3 regions of the Oryzomicrobium sp. genome follow, and region 1 is predicted to be linked to each of the others. Evidence: predicted binding sites of a transcription regulator. Region 1 holds the regulator's gene; each other region holds the start of a gene.
The links. Region 1 encodes sigma-54, which starts transcription at its own class of promoters, with help from an activator protein. Its sites were predicted from a motif close to TGGCACGCTTNCTGCTNA; they were not measured.
Positions count from the first base shown of each region.

Region 2: the regulator sigma-54 is predicted to act here: its motif matches at 1,570-1,587, upstream of aspA (aspartate ammonia-lyase).
Region 3: the regulator sigma-54 is predicted to act here: its motif matches at 3,149-3,166, upstream of nifB (nitrogenase cofactor biosynthesis protein NifB).

Region 1 covers NZ_DAISLS010000004.1:16,860-22,885, reverse strand. The annotation lists gene V7Z98_RS04360 (FHA domain-containing protein) at 1-801, shown strand, start outside; gene V7Z98_RS04355 (PsiF family protein) at 926-1,243, opposite strand; gene hprK (HPr(Ser) kinase/phosphatase) at 1,282-2,217, opposite strand; gene ptsN (PTS IIA-like nitrogen regulatory protein PtsN) at 2,186-2,671, opposite strand; gene hpf (ribosome hibernation-promoting factor, HPF/YfiA family) at 2,926-3,246, opposite strand; gene V7Z98_RS04335 (RNA polymerase factor sigma-54) at 3,259-4,764, opposite strand; gene lptB (LPS export ABC transporter ATP-binding protein) at 4,844-5,620, opposite strand; gene recX (recombination regulator RecX) at 5,625-6,026, opposite strand, start outside.
Region 2 covers NZ_DAISLS010000002.1:183,080-189,105, forward strand. The annotation lists gene V7Z98_RS02345 (TlpA disulfide reductase family protein) at 1-62, opposite strand, end outside; gene V7Z98_RS02350 (MFS transporter) at 118-1,302, opposite strand; gene aspA (aspartate ammonia-lyase) at 1,639-3,078, shown strand; gene V7Z98_RS02360 (dicarboxylate/amino acid:cation symporter) at 3,148-4,449, shown strand; gene V7Z98_RS02365 (sensor histidine kinase) at 4,594-6,026, shown strand, end outside.
Region 3 covers NZ_DAISLS010000003.1:181,571-187,596, reverse strand. The annotation lists gene V7Z98_RS03945 (SIR2 family NAD-dependent protein deacylase) at 1-370, opposite strand, end outside; gene nifT (putative nitrogen fixation protein NifT) at 384-884, opposite strand; gene V7Z98_RS03935 (HesB/IscA family protein) at 895-1,296, opposite strand; gene V7Z98_RS03930 (4Fe-4S dicluster domain-containing protein) at 1,344-1,559, opposite strand; gene nifB (nitrogenase cofactor biosynthesis protein NifB) at 1,610-3,115, opposite strand; gene V7Z98_RS03920 (hypothetical protein) at 3,432-4,004, shown strand; gene nifA (nif-specific transcriptional activator NifA) at 4,243-5,955, opposite strand.

The sequences.
Region 1 (6,026 bases):
GTAGAGCGTTCGGTGCTGGGGGCCGGCGGCGTCGTCGGCCAGTGCGTCGGCGGCCAGATGGTGGCCGGCTTCCCGTCCGCCGAGAGCGCCTGGCATGGCACCCTGGAGATGCTGGTGCGGGTGGACGACCTGCCTCCGGTATCGGGCATCAAGCTCGATTTGCAGCTGGGGCTGTGCGCCGGCGCCCTGGACGATGCCGCGGTGGCGCAGCGCGCCGCCCGCCTGGCCGACCTCTGCGTGCCCGGCCGGGTGGCCCTGGACGCTGGCACCCGGGAGATGCTGGCCCCCGACGAACAGGAGCATCTGGTGGAAGCGGATGGGGTGCCCGACGGCCTGGCGCCGGTCTATGTCTTCGATCCGGAAACCACCGATCCCTCCACCGCCATGCCCCTGACCGCCACCACCGTGGCCAACCTCAACGGTTCGGCCGGTGCCGCCCTGGGGCTCCGCATCGGCGAGCCGGTCCCGCCCGCCGGCAGCGGCCGTTTCTGCGTGCGCTACCGGGGCAAGGCCTATTTGCTCGACGAGGGCTCCGTGGCTCTGTCGATCGGCCGCGGCAACGGCAACGACGTGATCGTCACCGACGGCAAAGTGTCGCGCAGCCACGCCCGCATCGAGCGCCGCCCCGGCGGCTTCGTGCTGGTGGACCAGAGCACCAACGGCACCTACCTGGTCTGCACCGGGGGGCCGGAAATGTTCCTGCGCCGCGAGGAGATCATCCTGAACGGCGCTGGCCAGCTGGCCTTCGGCCATTCCACCACCGCCCCCGGGGTGGAGGTGGTGACCTTCGAGCACCTCTGATCCCTCGCTGGCCCCGGGCGTTTTCCGGGCGTGCAAGGCAAAAGGCCGATCCCGCGGGATCGGCCTTTTGTTTGTGTGCTTGATGAGGCGGGCCGGCAATGCAGCCCAGCCCGGTGCCGTCGCCTCAGCCTTTCAGGCAGGAGCTCATGAACTTCTTGCGCTCGTCGCCCTTGAGGGCCTTGTCGCCGGCTTCCTTGTTGCAGGACTTCATCTTTTCCTGCTGCGGGGTCGCCTTGCTGTCCTCGGCGGCGGTCTCGCCCTTGAGGCAGGAGCTCATGAACTTCTTGCGCTCGTCGCCTTTCAGGGCCTTGTCGCCGGCCTCCTTGTTACAGGACTTCATCCGTTCCTGCTGGGGCGTGGGCTTCTTCTCGTCGGCGGCCAGGGCGGAGCCGGCGGCGAGGGTGGCAAAGGTCAGGGCGACAGCGGCGGCTAGGGTCTTCATGGCACTTCCTCCAGAGGGGATGATGACGGCGAACTAGCTTACAGGTCTTCGTCCAACAATTCACGCTGCTGGCGCTGGATGAATTCTTCCATGCTGTCGATGCCGCGCAGCTGCAGGATGGTGTTGCGCACCGCCGCCTCAAGCAGCACCGCCAGGTTGCGCCCGGCAGCCACGGGAATGATGACCTTGCGTACCGGTACGCCCAGGATGTCCTGGGTCTGGGCGTCCAGCGGCAGGCGCGGGCTTTCCACCCCGGCCACCGGCTTTTGCAGGTGCACGATCAGCTTGAGCTTCATCTTCCGCCGCGAGGCGGTCTCGCCGAAGATGGTGCGGATGTTGAGCAGCCCCAGGCCGCGCACTTCCAGGTAATCCTTGAGCATGCCCGGGCAGCGGCCCTCGATGGTGGTGGGGGCGATGCGCGCCAGCTCCACCACGTCGTCGGCCACCAGGCCGTGGCCCCGGGAGATCAGTTCCAGGGCCAGTTCGCTCTTGCCGGCGCCGGAGTCGCCGGTGATCAGCACACCCATGCCGAGCACGTCCATGAACACGCCGTGCACCGCCACCGTGTCGGCCAGGCGGCGCGACAGGTAGATGCGCAGCAGGTCGATCACCGCCGAGCAGGGCTTGGGAGTGGCGAACAGGGGAGTGCCGGTGGCCTCGCAGGCTTCCTGGATGGTGGGCAGGACTTCCAGGCCGTCGGCGATGATGATCGCCGGCGGGTGGGCGGCGATCAGGTCGTCCACCTGCTGCTTGAGGCGCTGGGGAGCGACCCGCAGGGACCATTCCCGCTCGGCCACGCCGAACACCTGGAGGCGCTCGGGGTGGATCAGGTTGAGGTGGCCGACCACGTCGGCCCCGTAGTTGCCCCGCTCCTTGAGTTCCAGATGACGTTTGGCGCCGTTGGCGGCGACCCAGGTCAGGTCGAGCTTGTCGCGGTGGTCCTCAAACAGCTGCGCGATGCTGATCTGGCGCATGGGGTGCCCCGTGGATGAAGAGGTCGCGCAGGATGGTGGCGTCGCCGCCGCTGGCGAGCTGTTCGCGGAAGCCGCGATCGGAGAAGCGCTGGGCCAGTTCGGACAGGATTTGCAGGTGCTGCTCGGTGGCCTGTTCCGGCACCAGGAGCACGAACACCAGGCTCACCGGCTTGCCGTCGGGAGCGTCGAAAGGCACCGGCGCGGCCAGGCGCAGGAAGGCGCCGACGGCTTCCTTGAGACCCTTGATGCGGCCGTGGGGAATGGCGACGCCCTGACCCAGCCCGGTGGAACCGAGCTTTTCCCGGGCGAACAAGCTGTCGAAGACCGTGGCGCGGGCAATGCCGTTGCGGTTTTCGAAGAGAATGCCGGCCTGTTCGAAGACCCGCTTCTTGCTGGTCGCTTCCAGGTCTAGGACGACGTTTTCGAGAGGAAGGAGTTTGGCGATGAGCTCCATCGGACGATCCACGGAGACGTTGAACGGGCCAGCCTTGAATGCACGGTGCCACCGGTGTGGCGATGGGATTCGGAGCGGGCCGGGAGGAAATCGGGCCGGGGTCTCGGAGACTAAGGGCGAAACGTGGCCGGGAGGATACAGGATTTCCGGTCGTTGCGCTGACGGGGGCTGCGCCCCGGGCAGCGAGGGTCGAGGGGCCCGTGAGGGGAACAGTCGGCGGGCCCCCGCGGGGCCCGGCCGATCCGTTGGTTAGATCACTCGGCGACGGGGATGTTCTTCTCGTCCCGGTGGTGATCCTGGATTTTTTGCTTGTGCTTGATGACTTGGCGGTCCAGCTTGTCGATCAGGCTGTCGATGGCGGCGTACAGGTCGGAATCCTCGCTCTCGACGAAGATGTCCTTGCCGCGCACGTGGACGGTCACTTCGGCCTTTTGCTTCAGCTTCTCGACCGAGAGAATCACGCTTACGTCGATCACGTTGTCGAAGTGACGGATGACGCGGTCCAGTTTGCCGGTCACGTATTCACGGATCGCCGGAGTGACTTCCAGGTGATGCCCACTGATCTGCAGATTCATGGTTCTACTCCTTTAGAGGGACTTGCGGAGATTGGCAGCTGGAATGCCCATCCCCTCCCGGTATTTTGCTATCGTCCGGCGGGCGACGACAATGCCCTGCTGGCCGAGGATGTCAGCAATCTGGTTGTCCGAGAGAGGCTTCTTGGCGTTTTCCGAGCCCACCAGCTGCTTGATGAGGGCGCGGATGGCGGTGGCCGAACAGGCTCCGCCGGTATCGGTGGCCACGTGGCTGCCGAAAAAATACTTCAGTTCGAAGATACCCCGGGGTGAGGCCATGTACTTCTGGGTGGTCACCCGGGACACGGTGGATTCGTGCAGGTCGAGGATGTCGGCGATCTCGCGCAGCACCAGGGGGCGCATCGCCACCTCGCCGTGGTCGAAGAAGGCGCGCTGCCGGTCCACGATGGCCTGGGAGACGCGCAGGATGGTGTCAAAGCGCTGCTGCACGTTCTTGATCAGCCAGCGGGCCTCCTGCAACTGGCCGGACATGCCGCCGCTCTCGCCGCGGGTGCGGTGCTTTTGCAGCAGGTCGGCGTAGAGCCGGTTGACCCGCAGGCGAGGGAAGGCGTCTGGGTTGATGCTCGCTACCCACTGATTGCGCACCTTGCGCACGATCACGTCGGGGATGATGTAGCGGGTTTCCAGGGGCGCGTAGCGGGCTCCCGGGCGCGGGTCCAGGCCCATGATCATGGCCTGCACCGCCTTCAGCGTCTCGTCGTCGCAGCCGAGCTGGCGCTTGAGCCGGGTGAAGTCCCGGTTGGCGAGCAGGTCCAGGTGCTTTTCCGCCAGGGTCAGCGCCAGGTTGCGCACCGGGCCGGCGGGGCGGGCGCGCAGTTGCAGGGCCAGGCATTCCTGGGGACTGCGCGCGCCCACGCCGGTGGGGTCCAGGTTCTGCACGTGCTTGAGGGCGATCTCCAGTTCTTCCGGCTCGACCTCCAGCTCGTGGGGCAGGGCTTCGCCCAGTTCGTCCAGGGACTGGTCCAGGTAGCCGTCGTCGTCCAGGGCTTCGACGATGAAGCTGGCCAGGCTGCGGTCCCGGTCCGACAGGGAGGTCAGGCCCAACTGCCAGTTTAGGTGGTCCTTCAGACTGGTGACGGCGGCCTGGATGTCCTGGCCGTCGCCCTCGTCGTCCCCGTCGTTGTCGCGGCTGCCGCTGGGAAAGCTGCCCTCGGCGAACCAGCCGTCGTCCACGCCGGCGTCGCCACCCTCGGCGGTGTAGTCGCTGCCTTCACCGGATTCACTGGACTCGCCGTTCTCCCCGGATTCGCCCCGTTCCGCCTGGGCGTTGCCGTCGGCCGCCTGCTCGCCGCTGCTCAAGGCGTCGGCAAAGCCCGGCTCGGCGGGGCGGGCGGCGGGTTCGAAATCGTCCTCCCGCTCCAGCAGGGGGTTTTCCAGCAGGTATTGCTCGATTTCCTGGTTGAGCTCGAGGGTCGACAGCTGCAGCAGCTTGATCGACTGCTGCAACTGGGGCGTGAGCGCCAGGTGCTGCGAGAGCTTGAGCTGGAGGCTGGGTTTCATCGGCAGCGGCAACCGGCTGCTGCCTCATGGGGCGGCGCGGCGGCGGGGCGGTGGAGCATGGGCATGGAGCGGGTCGCGGTCACAGGCGGAAATGCTCGCCCAGGTAAACCTTGCGCACGTCGTCGTTGTGCACGATCTCGTCCGGGCGACCGGCGGCCAGCACGCGGCCCTCGTTGATGATGTAGGCCCGGTCGCAGATACCCAGGGTTTCGCGCACGTTGTGGTCGGTGATCAGCACGCCGATGCCGCGGGCCTTGAGGAAGCGGATGATCTTCTGGATTTCCAGTACGGCGATCGGGTCCACCCCGGCGAAGGGCTCGTCGAGCAGCACGAAGCGTGGATTGGTGGCCAGGGCCCGGGCGATCTCGACCCGGCGCCGCTCGCCGCCGGACAGGGCCACCGCCAGGGTGCCGCGCAGGTGGCCGATGTGCAGCTCGTCGAGCAGGGATTCGAGGCGGTTCTTCACCTCGTCCTCGGGCAGGTTCTGCAGTTCGAGCACGGCCTGGATGTTCTCGGCCACGTTCAGCTTGCGGAACACCGACGCTTCTTGGGGCAGGTACGAAAGGCCTTGATGGGCACGCTGGTGGATCGGCTGGTGGGTCAGCCGGGCCTCGTCCAGGTAGACCTCGCCGCCGTCGGCGGCCACCAGGCCCACCACCATGTAGAAACAGGTGGTCTTGCCCGCGCCGTTGGGGCCGAGCAGGCCGACCACCTCGCCGCTGGCCACGTCGAACGACACGTCGTGGACCACGGTGCGCTTCTTGTAGCGCTTTTGCAGGTTGTGGGCAGATAGGCGGCTCTGGCTGGCCGGCGCCGGCTGGGCCGGGGCGGTGGAGGTGAGGGTGGCGGCGTTCATGCGGTCATTCGTCATCGAGGCCGCGCACGACGCGGCGGATGATCTCCATGGAAAAACCCCGCTGGGCGAGGAAACGCATCTGTTTGGCCCGTTCCGCCGCATCCGCGGCGGGGGTGCCGAATTTCTTCTGCCAGACCGACTTGGCCCGGGACGACTCGTCGTCGGCCTGGGCCAGGGCGGTGGCGATGGTGGCGTCGTCGACTCCGGCCGTCGCCAGCTCCTGGCGCAGCCGCTGGTTGCCGTAGCGGCCGGCGCGCACCGTCACGCGCATCTCGGCGTAGCGGTCGTCCGAGAGCAGCTTGCGGGCGGCCAGCTCGTCGAGCAGCCGGTCCAGTTCCTCGCGGCTTTCCGCGTGGGGCGCCAGCTTGCGCGCCAGTTCGGACCGGGAATGTTCGCGGCGGGCGAG
Region 2 (6,026 bases), on a different contig from region 1:
GCGGTGAGCAGCAGGGCCAGAGCCAGCAGGCCCTTCCTGAGGGAACGGAACGGTTGGGCCACGGCGGTGCTCCTGGCAAGAACCTCGGTCGATCGAAACGCCCGGCAGGCGAAAAGCTCAATCCTTGCCGCGGGGCGGGGGAAACTGGAAGGTGGCGGCCACCGTCAGCCACAGCAGGGCGATGCCGGCACAGGCCCAGTACACGGTGTGGGGGCCGGCGCGCTGGACGATGGCGCCGCCCACGGCGCCGCCCAGGAACAGCCCCAGGGACTGGGTGGTGTTGTACACCCCCAGGGCCGCGCCCTTGGCCTGGGGCGGGGCGATGCGCGAGATGAGGGACGGCTGGGTGGCTTCCAGCACGTTGAACGAGACGAAGAACAGGGTCAGGCACAACGACAGGCCGGCCAGGGAATCGCCGAAGGCTTCGAACCCCAGCTGCACCAGCACCAGCAGGGCCACGGCGCCGTTGAACACCAGCTTCATGCGCCCGTGCTTCTCGGCGGCGATCACCGCCGGCACCATCACGGCGAAGGACACCAGCACCGCCGGCAGGTACACCTTCCAGTGCTCGCCCAGGGGCAGGTCGCCGACCCGCACCAGGGCGGCGGGCACCACCACCCACATGGCGGTCTGCATCAGGTGCAGGGCGAACACGCCGAAGTTGAGGCGCAGCAGGCGCCCGTCGCGCAGCACGTCGGCGAAGCGGGCCCGGCCGATGCCGCGCTCGGCGGCGGAAACGTCCCGCACCGGGTCGGGCACGATCAGCAGCAGGGCGGCGATGGCGCCGGCGGCGAGCAGGGCGGTGAGCCAGAAGATGCCGCCCATGCCCACGGTGCGGAACAGCAGCGGCGCCAGCACCAGGGAGCCGGCGAAGGTGAGGCCGATGCTCGATCCGATCATGGCCATGACCTTGGTGCGCTGGGATTCCCGGGTCAGGTCGGCGGCCAGGGCGGTGACGGCGGCGGAGATCGCCCCGGCGCCCTGAAGGACACGGCCCACCAGGATTTGGGGCAGGTCGTTGGCCAGGGCGGCGACGATGCTGCCGGCGATGAACAGCAGCAGCCCGACCACGATCACCGGCTTGCGCCCGAAGCGGTCGGAGGCCATGCCGAAGGGAATCTGCAAGAAGGCCTGGGTGATGCCGTAGGCGCCGATGGCCAGGCCGATCAGCCCGGCGTTGTGGCCGGAAGGCAGGTCCCGGGCATAGACGGCGAAAACCGGCAGGATGAGGAACAGCCCCAGCATGCGCAGGGCGAAGATGGCGGCGAGGCTGACGCCGGCGCGGCGTTCTTCTGCATTCATGGCGTTCCCGGAGGAAACGGGGTCGACGGCGGCCATGGGCACTCGGTAGGACGAAAAAGGCGGCTATCGTAACAGGTTCGCCTGACGGCGAGGTTCTTCGCCGGCCCCATCCCTGCGCGCGCATCCACGCCAAAGGCGTCCCGCCCCCTCCCTTGCCGTTCGGATTTCCGAACGATCCACACCCCCGCCATCCGTAAATCCGACCGCCTCACCCGGACCGTCATAAAAAAACAACGTCCGATCAAGGCATTGCGCCGGATCGCCACCTGGCACGCTCCGTGCAATTCCTGAGGGCCTCCACACGAGAGGCCACCACACCAGGAGACCGGAGACACCATGAGCGGCACCCCCTACCGTTCCGAGCACGACCTGCTCGGCGACAAGAACGTCCCTGCCGACGTCTATTACGGCGTGCATACCCTGCGCGCCCTGGAAAACTTTCCCATCACCGGCATTTCCATCGCCGTTTACCCGGACCTGATCCGGGCCCTGGCCCAGATCAAGCTGGCCGCCGCCCGCGCCAACCAGCAGCTCGGCCTGCTCGACGCCACCCGGGCCGACGCCATCGTCGCCGCCTGCCGCGAGCTGATCGCCGGCAAGCTGCACGACCAGTTCGTGGTGGACGTGATCCAGGGCGGCGCCGGCACCTCGACCAACATGAACGCCAACGAGGTGATCGCCAACCGGGCCCTGGAAATCCTCGGTCACGGCAAGGGCGAGTACGCCCACCTGCACCCCAACGAGCACGTCAACATGGGGCAGTCCACCAACGACGTGTATCCCTCGGCCCTCAAGCTGGCCACCTACGTGGGCATCTTCCGCCTGGTGGAGGCCATGGCCCACCTGCGCCGCAGCTTCGAGCGCAAAGCCGACGAATTCGCCGACGTGCTCAAGATGGGCCGCACCCAGTTGCAGGACGCGGTGCCCATGACCCTCGGCCAGGAGTTCTCCACCTACGCCGTGATGCTCGGCGAGGACGAGGAACGGCTCAAGGAAGCGGCCCTGCTGATCCGCGAGATCAACCTGGGCGCCACCGCCATCGGCACCGGCATCAACGCCCACCCGGACTACGCCCCCCTGGTCTGCCGCCTGCTCGCCGAGGTGAGCGGGGTGCCGGTGGTGACCGCGCCCAACCTGGTGGAAGCCACCCAGGACTGCGGTTCCTTCGTGCAGCTGTCCGGCGTACTGAAGCGGGTGGCGGTGAAGCTGTCCAAGACCTGCAACGACCTGCGCCTGCTCTCTTCCGGCCCCCGCGCCGGCCTGGGCGAGATCAACCTGCCGGCACGCCAGGCCGGCTCGTCGATCATGCCGGGCAAGGTGAACCCGGTGATCCCCGAAGTGGTGAACCAGATCGCCTACGAGGTGATCGGCAACGACCAGACCGTCACCTTCGCCGCCGAGGCCGGCCAGCTCCAGCTCAACGCCTTCGAGCCGATCATCGCCCACAGCCTGTTCAAGAGCGTTCACCACCTGCGCGCCGGCTGCCTGACCCTGGCGGACCGCTGCGTGGACGGCATCACCGCCAACCGGGACACCCTGCGCGCCAGCGTCGAGAACTCCATCGGCATCGTCACCGCGCTGAACCCCTACATCGGCTACGCCAACGCCACCGAAGTGGCGGCGGAGGCCTTCCGCAGCGGCAAGAGCGTCACCGAGGTGGTGCTGGCCCGGCAGCTGATGACCCCGGAAGCCCTGGCCGAGGTACTGCGCCCCGAGGTGCTGACCCGGCCGCGGGCCATCCCTGCTGCTCCCGCCGCCCCCGCCGCCAAGCCCTGATCCCCCACCGAAGAGACGATCAACGTCATTCCCATTTCATCCCGGCCTGACCGGGGGAGGAGTCCTGCAATGAAAATGAACAAGCTGACCACCTGGATCGGGGTTGCCCTGGTCCTCGGCATCGTCGTCGGCTACGCCTGCCACGAACTGGTCCCGGAAGCGGCGGCGGCCAAGGAGCTGGCCGGCTATTTCGGCATCCTCACCGATATCTTCCTGCGCCTGATCAAAATGATCATCGCGCCCCTGATCTTCGCCACCCTGGTGGCGGGCCTGGCCAACATGGGCGACGCCAAGGCGGTGGGCCGCATCGGCGGCCGCGCCCTGGGCTGGTTCATCTGCGCTTCGTTCTGTTCGCTCTTCATCGGCCTGCTCTTTGCCAACGTGCTGCACCCGGGCCACGGGCTGAACGTACCCCTGCCCGATTCCGCCGCCGGCCTCAACCTGAAGACCGCCGCCCTCAACCTGAAGGACTTCATCACCCACGTCTTTCCCAAGAGCGTGATCGAAGCCATGGCCGGCAACGAGGTGCTGCAAATCCTCATCTTCGCCGTGTTCTTCGGCGTCGCCCTGGGCCACCTGCACAACCAGACCGCCCGCTCCCTGGTGAACACCATGGACGAGGTGGTGCACGTGATGCTTAAGGTCACCGACTACGTGATGCGCTTCGCCCCCTTCGGCGTGTTCGGCGCCGTGGCCGCCGCCATCACCATCAACGGCCTGGGCATGTTGCTGGTGTTCGGCAAGTTCATGCTCAGCTTCTACGTCGCCCTGGCCGCCCTGTGGGGCGTGCTGATCCTGGCCGGCTTCGCGGTGCTGGGCAAGGACGTGTTCCGCCTCCTCAAGCTGGTGCGCGGCCCGCTGCTGGTGGGCTTCTCCACCGCTTCCAGCGAATCCGTCTATCCCAAGCTGATGGAGCAGCTGGAGAAGTTCGGGATCAAGAACCGGGTCACCGGCTTCGTCCTGCCCCTGGGTTACTCCTTCAACCTGGACGGCTCGATGATGTACACCACCTTCCTGGCCCTGTTCATCGCCCAGGCCTACGACATCCCGATGAGCATCACTGCCCAGATCACCATGCTGCTGGTGCTGATGGTGTCCTCCAAGGGCATCGCCGGGGTGCCCCGGGCCTCCTTGGTGGTGGTGGCCGCCGTGCTGCCCATGTTCAACCTGCCGGAAGCCGGCCTGCTACTGGTGCTGGGCATCGACCACTTCCTCGACATGGGCCGCACCGTCACCAACGTGCTGGGCAACTCCATCGCCACCGCCGTGGTGGCCAAGTGGGAAGGCGCCATCGACCCGGTGCCGGCCGACCAGGCCGACGCCGAGGAATCCCTGCCGGTGGTGGACGAAACCTACCCCGAAGCGGCCTGACGCCGCCTCACCGGGCGGCGGCCCGACAACGCCGCCGCCCCAACCTTCCTCCAGTTCGCCCGGCACCTTTTTGCCGGGCTTCTTTTTCTCCCGCCATGACGCCCGACGGCAACCGCCCCGCGCCAGCCGCCCTCCGCCACCGCCATGCGTGACGAACCCCGCCCGGCGGCCGCCGCGCCTGATAGCATGGGGCCGTTTTCCGCCCCGGACCCGGCCCTGCCCATCATGCCCGCCCCGCAACGCCTGCTCCGCCTCCTGGCCCTGCTGCTGGGCCTGGCCGCGCTGATCGGCGGCGCCAGCTACGCCACCTTCCGGGTCAGTCAGGCCATGGGCCTGGCCGAACTGCAACTCACCGGCCGACACCGGCTCGACCTCTACACCGCCAGCCTGGAACGGGAAATCGACAAGTACGCCTACTTCCCCACCACCCTGGGGCTGGAGCGGGACGTGCTCGACCTGCTCGCCAAGGGCGAGCGGGACACGCCCCTGGCACGGCGGATGAACGTCTACCTGGAACAGCTCAACGACCGGGCCGGCACCCTGTCGGTCTACGTGCTCGACACCCGGGGCACGGTGCTCGCCACCAGCAACTGGCGCCGCCCGGACAGCTTTCTCGGCGAGGACCTGTCGTTCCGCCCCTACTTCCGCGACGCCATGGAAAACGGCAGCAGCCGCTTCTTCGGCATCGGCACCACCCGGGGCGAACCGGGCTACTACCTGGCCTCGGCCCTGACCAACGCCCAGGGCACCGTGGGCGTGGCGGTGGTCAAGGTCAGCCTGGAGCAGCTGGAAAAATCCTGGGCCACGGTGGAAGCCCCGGTGCTGGTCTCGGACGAGAACGGGGTAGTGATCCTGGCCTCGGTGCCGGACTGGAAGTTCACCGCCCTCGCCCCCCTGGACGAAGCCACCCGCCACACCTTCGACCGCACCCAGCAATACAACCGGCGCGCCCTCAACCCCCTGGGGGTCAAGGAAATCGCCGCCCTCGACCACGGCGCCCGCATGGTGAAGCTGCCCCGGGTCGGGCCGGAGATGGTGTCGGTGTTCCCGGTGACCGGCCAGTTCCTCGCCCAGTCCCAGCCCCTGCCCGGCACGCCCTGGAGCCTCACCGTGTTCTCCCACGTCGAGCCGGTGCGCGAGATGGCCGCCAGCCGGGCCGCCCTGGCCGGCATCGCCGCCGTGCTGGTGTTCATCGTGCTGATCATGTTCAACGAGCGGCGCCGCCACCTGCGCGACCGTCTGGCCGCCCGGGAAGCCCTGCAACGGGCCCACGACGAACTGGAGCGCAAGGTGGCCGTGCGCACCGCCGACCTGTCCGCCGCCAACGCCCGCCTGCAGGAGGAAGTGGCCGAACGCATCCGCGCCGAGCGCACCCTGCGCGCCGCCCAGGACGAGCTGGTCCAGGCCGGCAAGCTGGCGGTGATCGGCCAGCTGTCCGCCGGCATCGCCCACGAGCTGAACCAGCCCCTGGCCGCCCTGCGCACCCTGTCCGGCAACGCCGGCAAGTTCCTCGACCGGGGCGACCTGCCCACGGTGCGCGGCAACCTGACGCGCATCGCCCAGCTGGTGGACCGCAT
Region 3 (6,026 bases), on a different contig from region 1:
TGGCGTCCACCACAAGGGGCAGGTCCAGGGCCGCCAATGCCCGGTACAGGGAGGGGGGGGCGGCGGAAACCGCGTAGGCCTCGCGCATCAGGGCGGTGAGGGTCTTGCGGTGGCGAAAGTTCTCGATGTACTGAGCCGTGGCCGTGGGGTTCCTGCGCACCCGGGCGGGTACCGCGACCCGCTTGGCGAGGAACTCGGCGAGAGCCTGGGGGGCCACCGGCAGGGCGGCGTTGGCCGGCTCCAGCAGCAGGGCTTCCGGCCCCAGATAGGGGATCAGGCGATGGCCGCGCAACCCGGCCGCTGCGGCGTCGAGCAGGGCCGCCGGGCACGCCGACGGCCTAGTGCCGGCGGTGGGGGCTGGAGCATTCATGGCTGGTCGTCCGTCATGCGTCGGCGCTGTCGAGGCGCCGGGCCTCGATGGTGATGGGCAGGGGCGTGTCGGCGGCCAGGGCCGGCAGTTCCAGCCGCCAGCCGTTTCCCAGGGTGATGGCGCCGCCCCACAGGGTGGCATGGTCGCTGGCTACCACGTCTTGCTCCAGGTCCTTCTTCGGTACGTACACCGACAGATTGCCGTTCTTGTCGCGACGCAGGGTGATCTTCATTTGCGATGCCTCGGTGATGTCGAGCGATTCGAGTTCGCGGCCCTTCATGCCGACCAGGCAGCCCCGGTCGACGAAGTCCACACCGTAGATGTAGAACTGCTGCAGGAAGGTGCCGATGGAGGCGACGTAACCCACGTCGCCCTTCTTTACCAGCACCTCGCCGATCTCCCGGCCGGGGAAGGTGCCGTCGTTGCGCACGTTCCGGCGTGCCCGCACCTTCTCGCCGTAGGTGTAGGCGGGAGGGCCGTCGAGTTCGACGATGTCGCTGTCGCGGGCGCCCATGGCGGCGGCCTCAACCTTTGCCGCCCAGGTCCGGCGGGCGCGCCATGAAGGCGATCGACGCCAGCCCGGAGCCGGAACTGCATCCTCCCGCCCCGGCGCCGCCGCAGCCGCAGACGTGGCGGGCGGCAGGGCTCAGGTACTTGAGGCCGCCGTCGGTGGCCGTCTCGCCGAAGTCGATGGTGTAGCCCTGCAACAGCGCGCAGGTTTCCGGGGTGAGGAAGAGGGTGGCGCCGTGCTGCTGCACCACGGTGTCGCCGGGGCTGGGGGCGTCCTCGATGCTGAACCGGGTGTCGAAACCGGAGCAGCCGCCGGGTTGGACCGCCAGGCGGAAGCCGGCGGCGGGGCCGCCCTGGCCGAAGCGGATCATGCGCCGCATGTAGGCGGCGGCTTTTTCGGTGAGGGTGACGCACATGGCGGAGTCCTCGTGTCGGGGTGGGGGAAGGGAGGCAGGGGGCCGGATCAGGCGGCGTAGCGCGGCACGCTCTTGTCCACGGCGATGCTGTCGGCGGGGCAGGCGGCCAGGCACTGGGGATCGTCGAAGTGGCCGACGCATTCGGTGCACTTGTCGGTGACGATGGCATAGACGCTGTTCTTCTCGACGATGGCGTCGTTGGGGCATTCCGGCTCGCAGGCAGCGCAGGCGGTGCAGGCGGAGGCGATGATCTTGTAGGCCATGGTGGGCTCCTTGAATGTGGGATGGGAAAAAGGGGCGGACCCGGGGCCGGTCAGGCCACCCGGGCCGTCCCGGATGGACGGGTGGCGGCGAGGCGGGCCTGGAACCAGGCCAGGGCCGAAGCTTCGATGTATTCGTGGGCGTAGTCCTGCACCGGCTCGATCCCTGCCTCTTTCAGTTCCTTCATCGGGCAGTGGCCGATCCTGGCCACCAGCACGGCGGCGCAATCCTTGAGGGCGTCGAGGATGGAGGGCATGGCCGCATCGATCTCGTAGCCGCCGGCGCAGTAGTGCTCCACCTTGCGATGGCCGACGAACTTGGCGCCGGCGGCGGAGACTTCGTAGACCTGGAATTCGCTGGTGTGGCCGAAGTGCTGGTTGATGCGGCCGCCACCCTTGGTGGCCACGGCCACCAGGGCCTTTTCGTGGGCACCGGCCAGGCCGGCCTTCTGCTCGGCTTCGGCGGCGCGCTGGTCGGCCCGCTCCTTCTCGACGAAGTCCCGGTAAGCCTGGCGGGCGGTGGGGTCGTAGGTGGCGGCAATGTCGCCCAGCTTGTCGCTGGTGAATTCCTGGCTGCGGTCCTCCCCCAGCATGCCCACGGCGTCGGCCCGGCACTGGCGGCAGTGGCGCATCAGCTTCATGTCGCCCTCGCACTCGTCTTGCAGGGCCTTCAGTTCGGCGGCGCTGGGGCCGCGCTGGCCGGTGAGGCCGAAATGGGTGCCGTGGGCCGGGTCGGAAATGAGGGGCATGATGTTGTGCAGGAAAGCGCCCTTGGCCTTCACCACCCGGTTCACTTCCTTCAGGTGCCGGTCGTTGATGCCCGGGATCAGTACCGAATTCACCTTCACCAGGATGCCGGCCTGGGTGAGCATCTCCAGGCCCAGCATCTGCCGCTCGTGCAGGATCTTCGCGGCTTCCAGGCCGTGCCAGCGCTTGTGGTTGTGGAAGATCCAGGGATAGATGTGCTGGCCCACCTCCGGGTCCACCATGTTGATGGTGATGGTGACGTGGTCCACGTTGAACTTCTTGATGGTCTCCACGTGGTCCGGCAGGGCCAGGCCGTTGGTGGACAGGCAGAGCTTGATGTCCGGAGCCGTCTGCTGGATCAGCTCGAAGGTCTTGAAGGTCTTGGCCGGGTTGGCCAGGGCGTCGCCGGGACCGGCGATGCCGACCACGGAAAGCTGGGGGATCTCGGCCGCCACCGCCAGCACTTTCTTGCCCGCCATTTCCGGCGTCAGCTTCTCGCTCACCACGCCGGGGCGGGATTCGTTGGCGCAGTCGTACTTGCGGTTGCAGTAGTTGCACTGGATGTTGCAGGCCGGGGCCACGGCCACGTGCATGCGGGCGAAGTGGTGGTGGGCCTCGCTGCTGTAGCAGGGGTGGTCCTTCACCTTCTCCCAGATATGGGCGGGCAGGTCGGCCGGGCCGTCGCTGGAACCGCAGCTGCCCGAACTACAGCCGCCCGGTGCCGTGGCCGCCCCCGGGGCAGCCGCGTGGATGGCGATGACCTTGCGCAGCGTTCCAGGGGGCGGGGGGCTGGGGTGGGCGGGGGCGGACATGGCGGGCTCCGGAAGAGTGGGGTCGTGAGCCGTTTTGCAATGGCCGTGCCAAGCCTGGGAGGATCAAGAAAATTCCGATTAATCATGGGGATGGCGAAGCCGTGGCGCCACCGCCGGGCTGTCGGGTCCGTGACAGGCATGTCTCGAATGCGACAGGGCGACGTCGCTGTCCGAGGCGCTGGGGCGTTCCGGTAGTCGGTGGGCAGAAGGCTGTTTTGCAAGGATTTTCGCCGGAGGCCGGCGTTGGGTGTCGTGATGGCACGGTTGTCGCTGAAGGGGTGGCGGCACGTTTCTCTTCACCCTTCAGGAGTCCTTCATGTCCGACCTCACCGTCATCGCCCGCCTGGGCGAAAAATTGCTCTCCCCGACCTTTTCCGGCGCCACGCAAAAGGCCGGCCGCTACGGTTTTCGCGGCGACTTGGGCCTCAGGTTTCCGCCCTCGGTGGCCGGCGAGGCCCGCCCGCCGGAAATCAAGGCCGACCAGGTGATCTTGGCCGGCGAAGGCGGTGCGGCCAGCTTCTTCGCCGGCCACGTCGATTCCCTCGCCCACCTGGAGTTGATCGTCGACGCCTTCGGCCCGGCCTTGGTGCCCAAGGGCAAGTATTTCGTCTTCGCCGGCAACGTGGACTTCGCCAAGCGCTACAAGGTGGAGGCGGGCGGTGTGCCCTTCTACGTGCTGCCCCTGGATGAAGCCACCGTGTGGAACGAGCTGCTCGATCTGTTCTACCTGGACCGGAGCGACATGAAGCGCCTCTCCAGCGAGGCCAAGGTCGATTCCCTGGTGGCTGCGGCCGAGGCTTTCACCGGCGCCGGATTTCCCGAGACGCCCTACGCCACCGCCGTCGCCGAGATGGGACCGGTCAAGGTGCCGGACAACCGGCCGGTCTGAGCCCACCGCGTTTTTGTTTTCTGCCCTGCCAGCGGAGGGGGCCATGGCCCACCTGATTTTTACGAGAAGCCCGGTTGCGGTGGCAATGCTCGGCAGCGGGCGGCCTTGGCCGCCGCAGGCCATACCCTGGAGGTGCGCGATCTGCTCGCCGCGTCCTGGACGCCGGCCTCCCCGGCCCCCTTTCTTCCTGGCTTGCCGGTGACGGCCTGGTTCAACCCGGCTGCGCCGTAGGCCGCGTCTACAGCCGCTTCACCGGGATGCGGTGCTTCTTCAAGGCGTAGCCGATCTGGCGCGGGGTGAGGTTGAGCAGGCGGGCCGCCTTGGCCTGGACCCAGCCGCATTTTTCCATGGCCGCCACCAGTTGTTCCCGTTCGGGTATGCCGGCAATGCCACCGTCGCCGGCCGGGGGGAATTCCCCGTCGTCGCGGTCGTCGCCGTTCTTGGGCGCGGCGGGGTGATGGCGTGGCGGCATGGCAATGGGAAAGGTCGGTGGCGCCGATGGTTGCCCGGCGGAATGGGGAGGCGCCACGAAGGAGCCGCCCGGAGTGCAGCGGTTCTGCTCGGCGTTGAGCAGCATCGACGAAAAGCACTGGCCCTTGAAGCAGCGCAGGTCGTCGGCGCGGATGTGATCGCTCCGGGTCATGGTGGCGGCCCGCTCGATGCAGTTCTGCAGTTCGCGCACGTTGCCCGGCCAGTTGCAGTGCAGCAGCAAATCCATGGCCTCGGCCTCAAGGGCCACGGCCCGGTCGTTGTCCTTGTTGAAGCGGGCGAGGAAGTGCTCCACCAGTAGCGGGATGTCGTCCTTGCGTTCGCGCAGGGCCGGCAGGAACAGGGTCACCACGTTGAGGCGGAAGTACAGGTCGGCGCGAAATTCGCCCTTTTGTACCATTTCCTCCAGGTTGCGGTTGGTGGCGGCCACCAGGCGGAAATCGGCCTTTAGGGTCTTGTTGCCGCCCACCCGCTCGAACTCGTGCTCTTGCAGCACCCGCAGCAGCTTGGCCTGGAAGGTGGGCGTGATGTCGCCGATCTCGTCGAGGAACAGGGTGCCGCCCTCGGCCAACTCGAAGCGCCCCTTGCGCTCGCTGGTGGCGCCGGTGAAGGCGCCCTTCTCGTGGCCGAACAGTTCGGATTCAAGCAGGGTTTCCGGCAGGGCGGCGCAGTTCACCTTGACGAAGGGGCTCTTGGCCCGGGGCGACAGGTAGTGGATGGCGTGGGCGATGGCCTCCTTGCCGGTGCCCGATTCGCCTCTCAGCAGCACTGTGGCGTGGCCCGGTGCGGCCTGGTGCACGTCGGCCAGCACCTCCTGCATGCGCTTCGACATGCCCACCACGTTGTCCACGCGGTAGCGGCCCTTCAACTGGGTCTTGAGCCGGCGCGTTTCCTGGCGGTGGGCTTCCCGCTCCTCGGCGATCTTGCGGTGCAACCGCCAGGACTGGCCGAGCAGGTTGGCCACCAGGGTGAGGATGCGCACGTCGCGTTCGTAGCGCACCGGCCGGTTGTCTTCCGGCGGCCGGTCCACCGACAGCAGGCCGATGGCCCTGCGCCCGTCGCGGATGGGCACCGCCAGCAGGGCGACCCCGTCGCGGCCTTGCCGGTCCTGGCCGACGAACAGGGGTTCCCGGGCGATGTCGGGCACCACCACCGGCGAGTTGCTCTTGAGCACCTGGCCGAACAGGCCCTGGTCGGCGTCCAGCACCGCGGGCGAGCCGGCGAATACGGCACCGGTGGCGCCGAAGACGTGCAGGCGACCGTCGCCCTGGACCAGGGCGATCAGGCCGTGGCGCATGCCCAGGTGGGCGGTGAGCACTGCCAGCAGTTGGCGGGCCCCGGTGTGGAAATCGAGGGGGGCGGTGAGGATCTTGCTGATCTCGTAGATGGTGACCAGCTCCCGGTCCGCCACCCGCTCCCGGGCTGCGTCCCCTGATGCGGGCAGGGTGTTGTCGATCGACATGGTTCAACCTCCCTGGGCGGGAGCCGTCCGCCGGACGCGGGGGCGTTGTCGGCTTTGCGACGGTTCCGGGT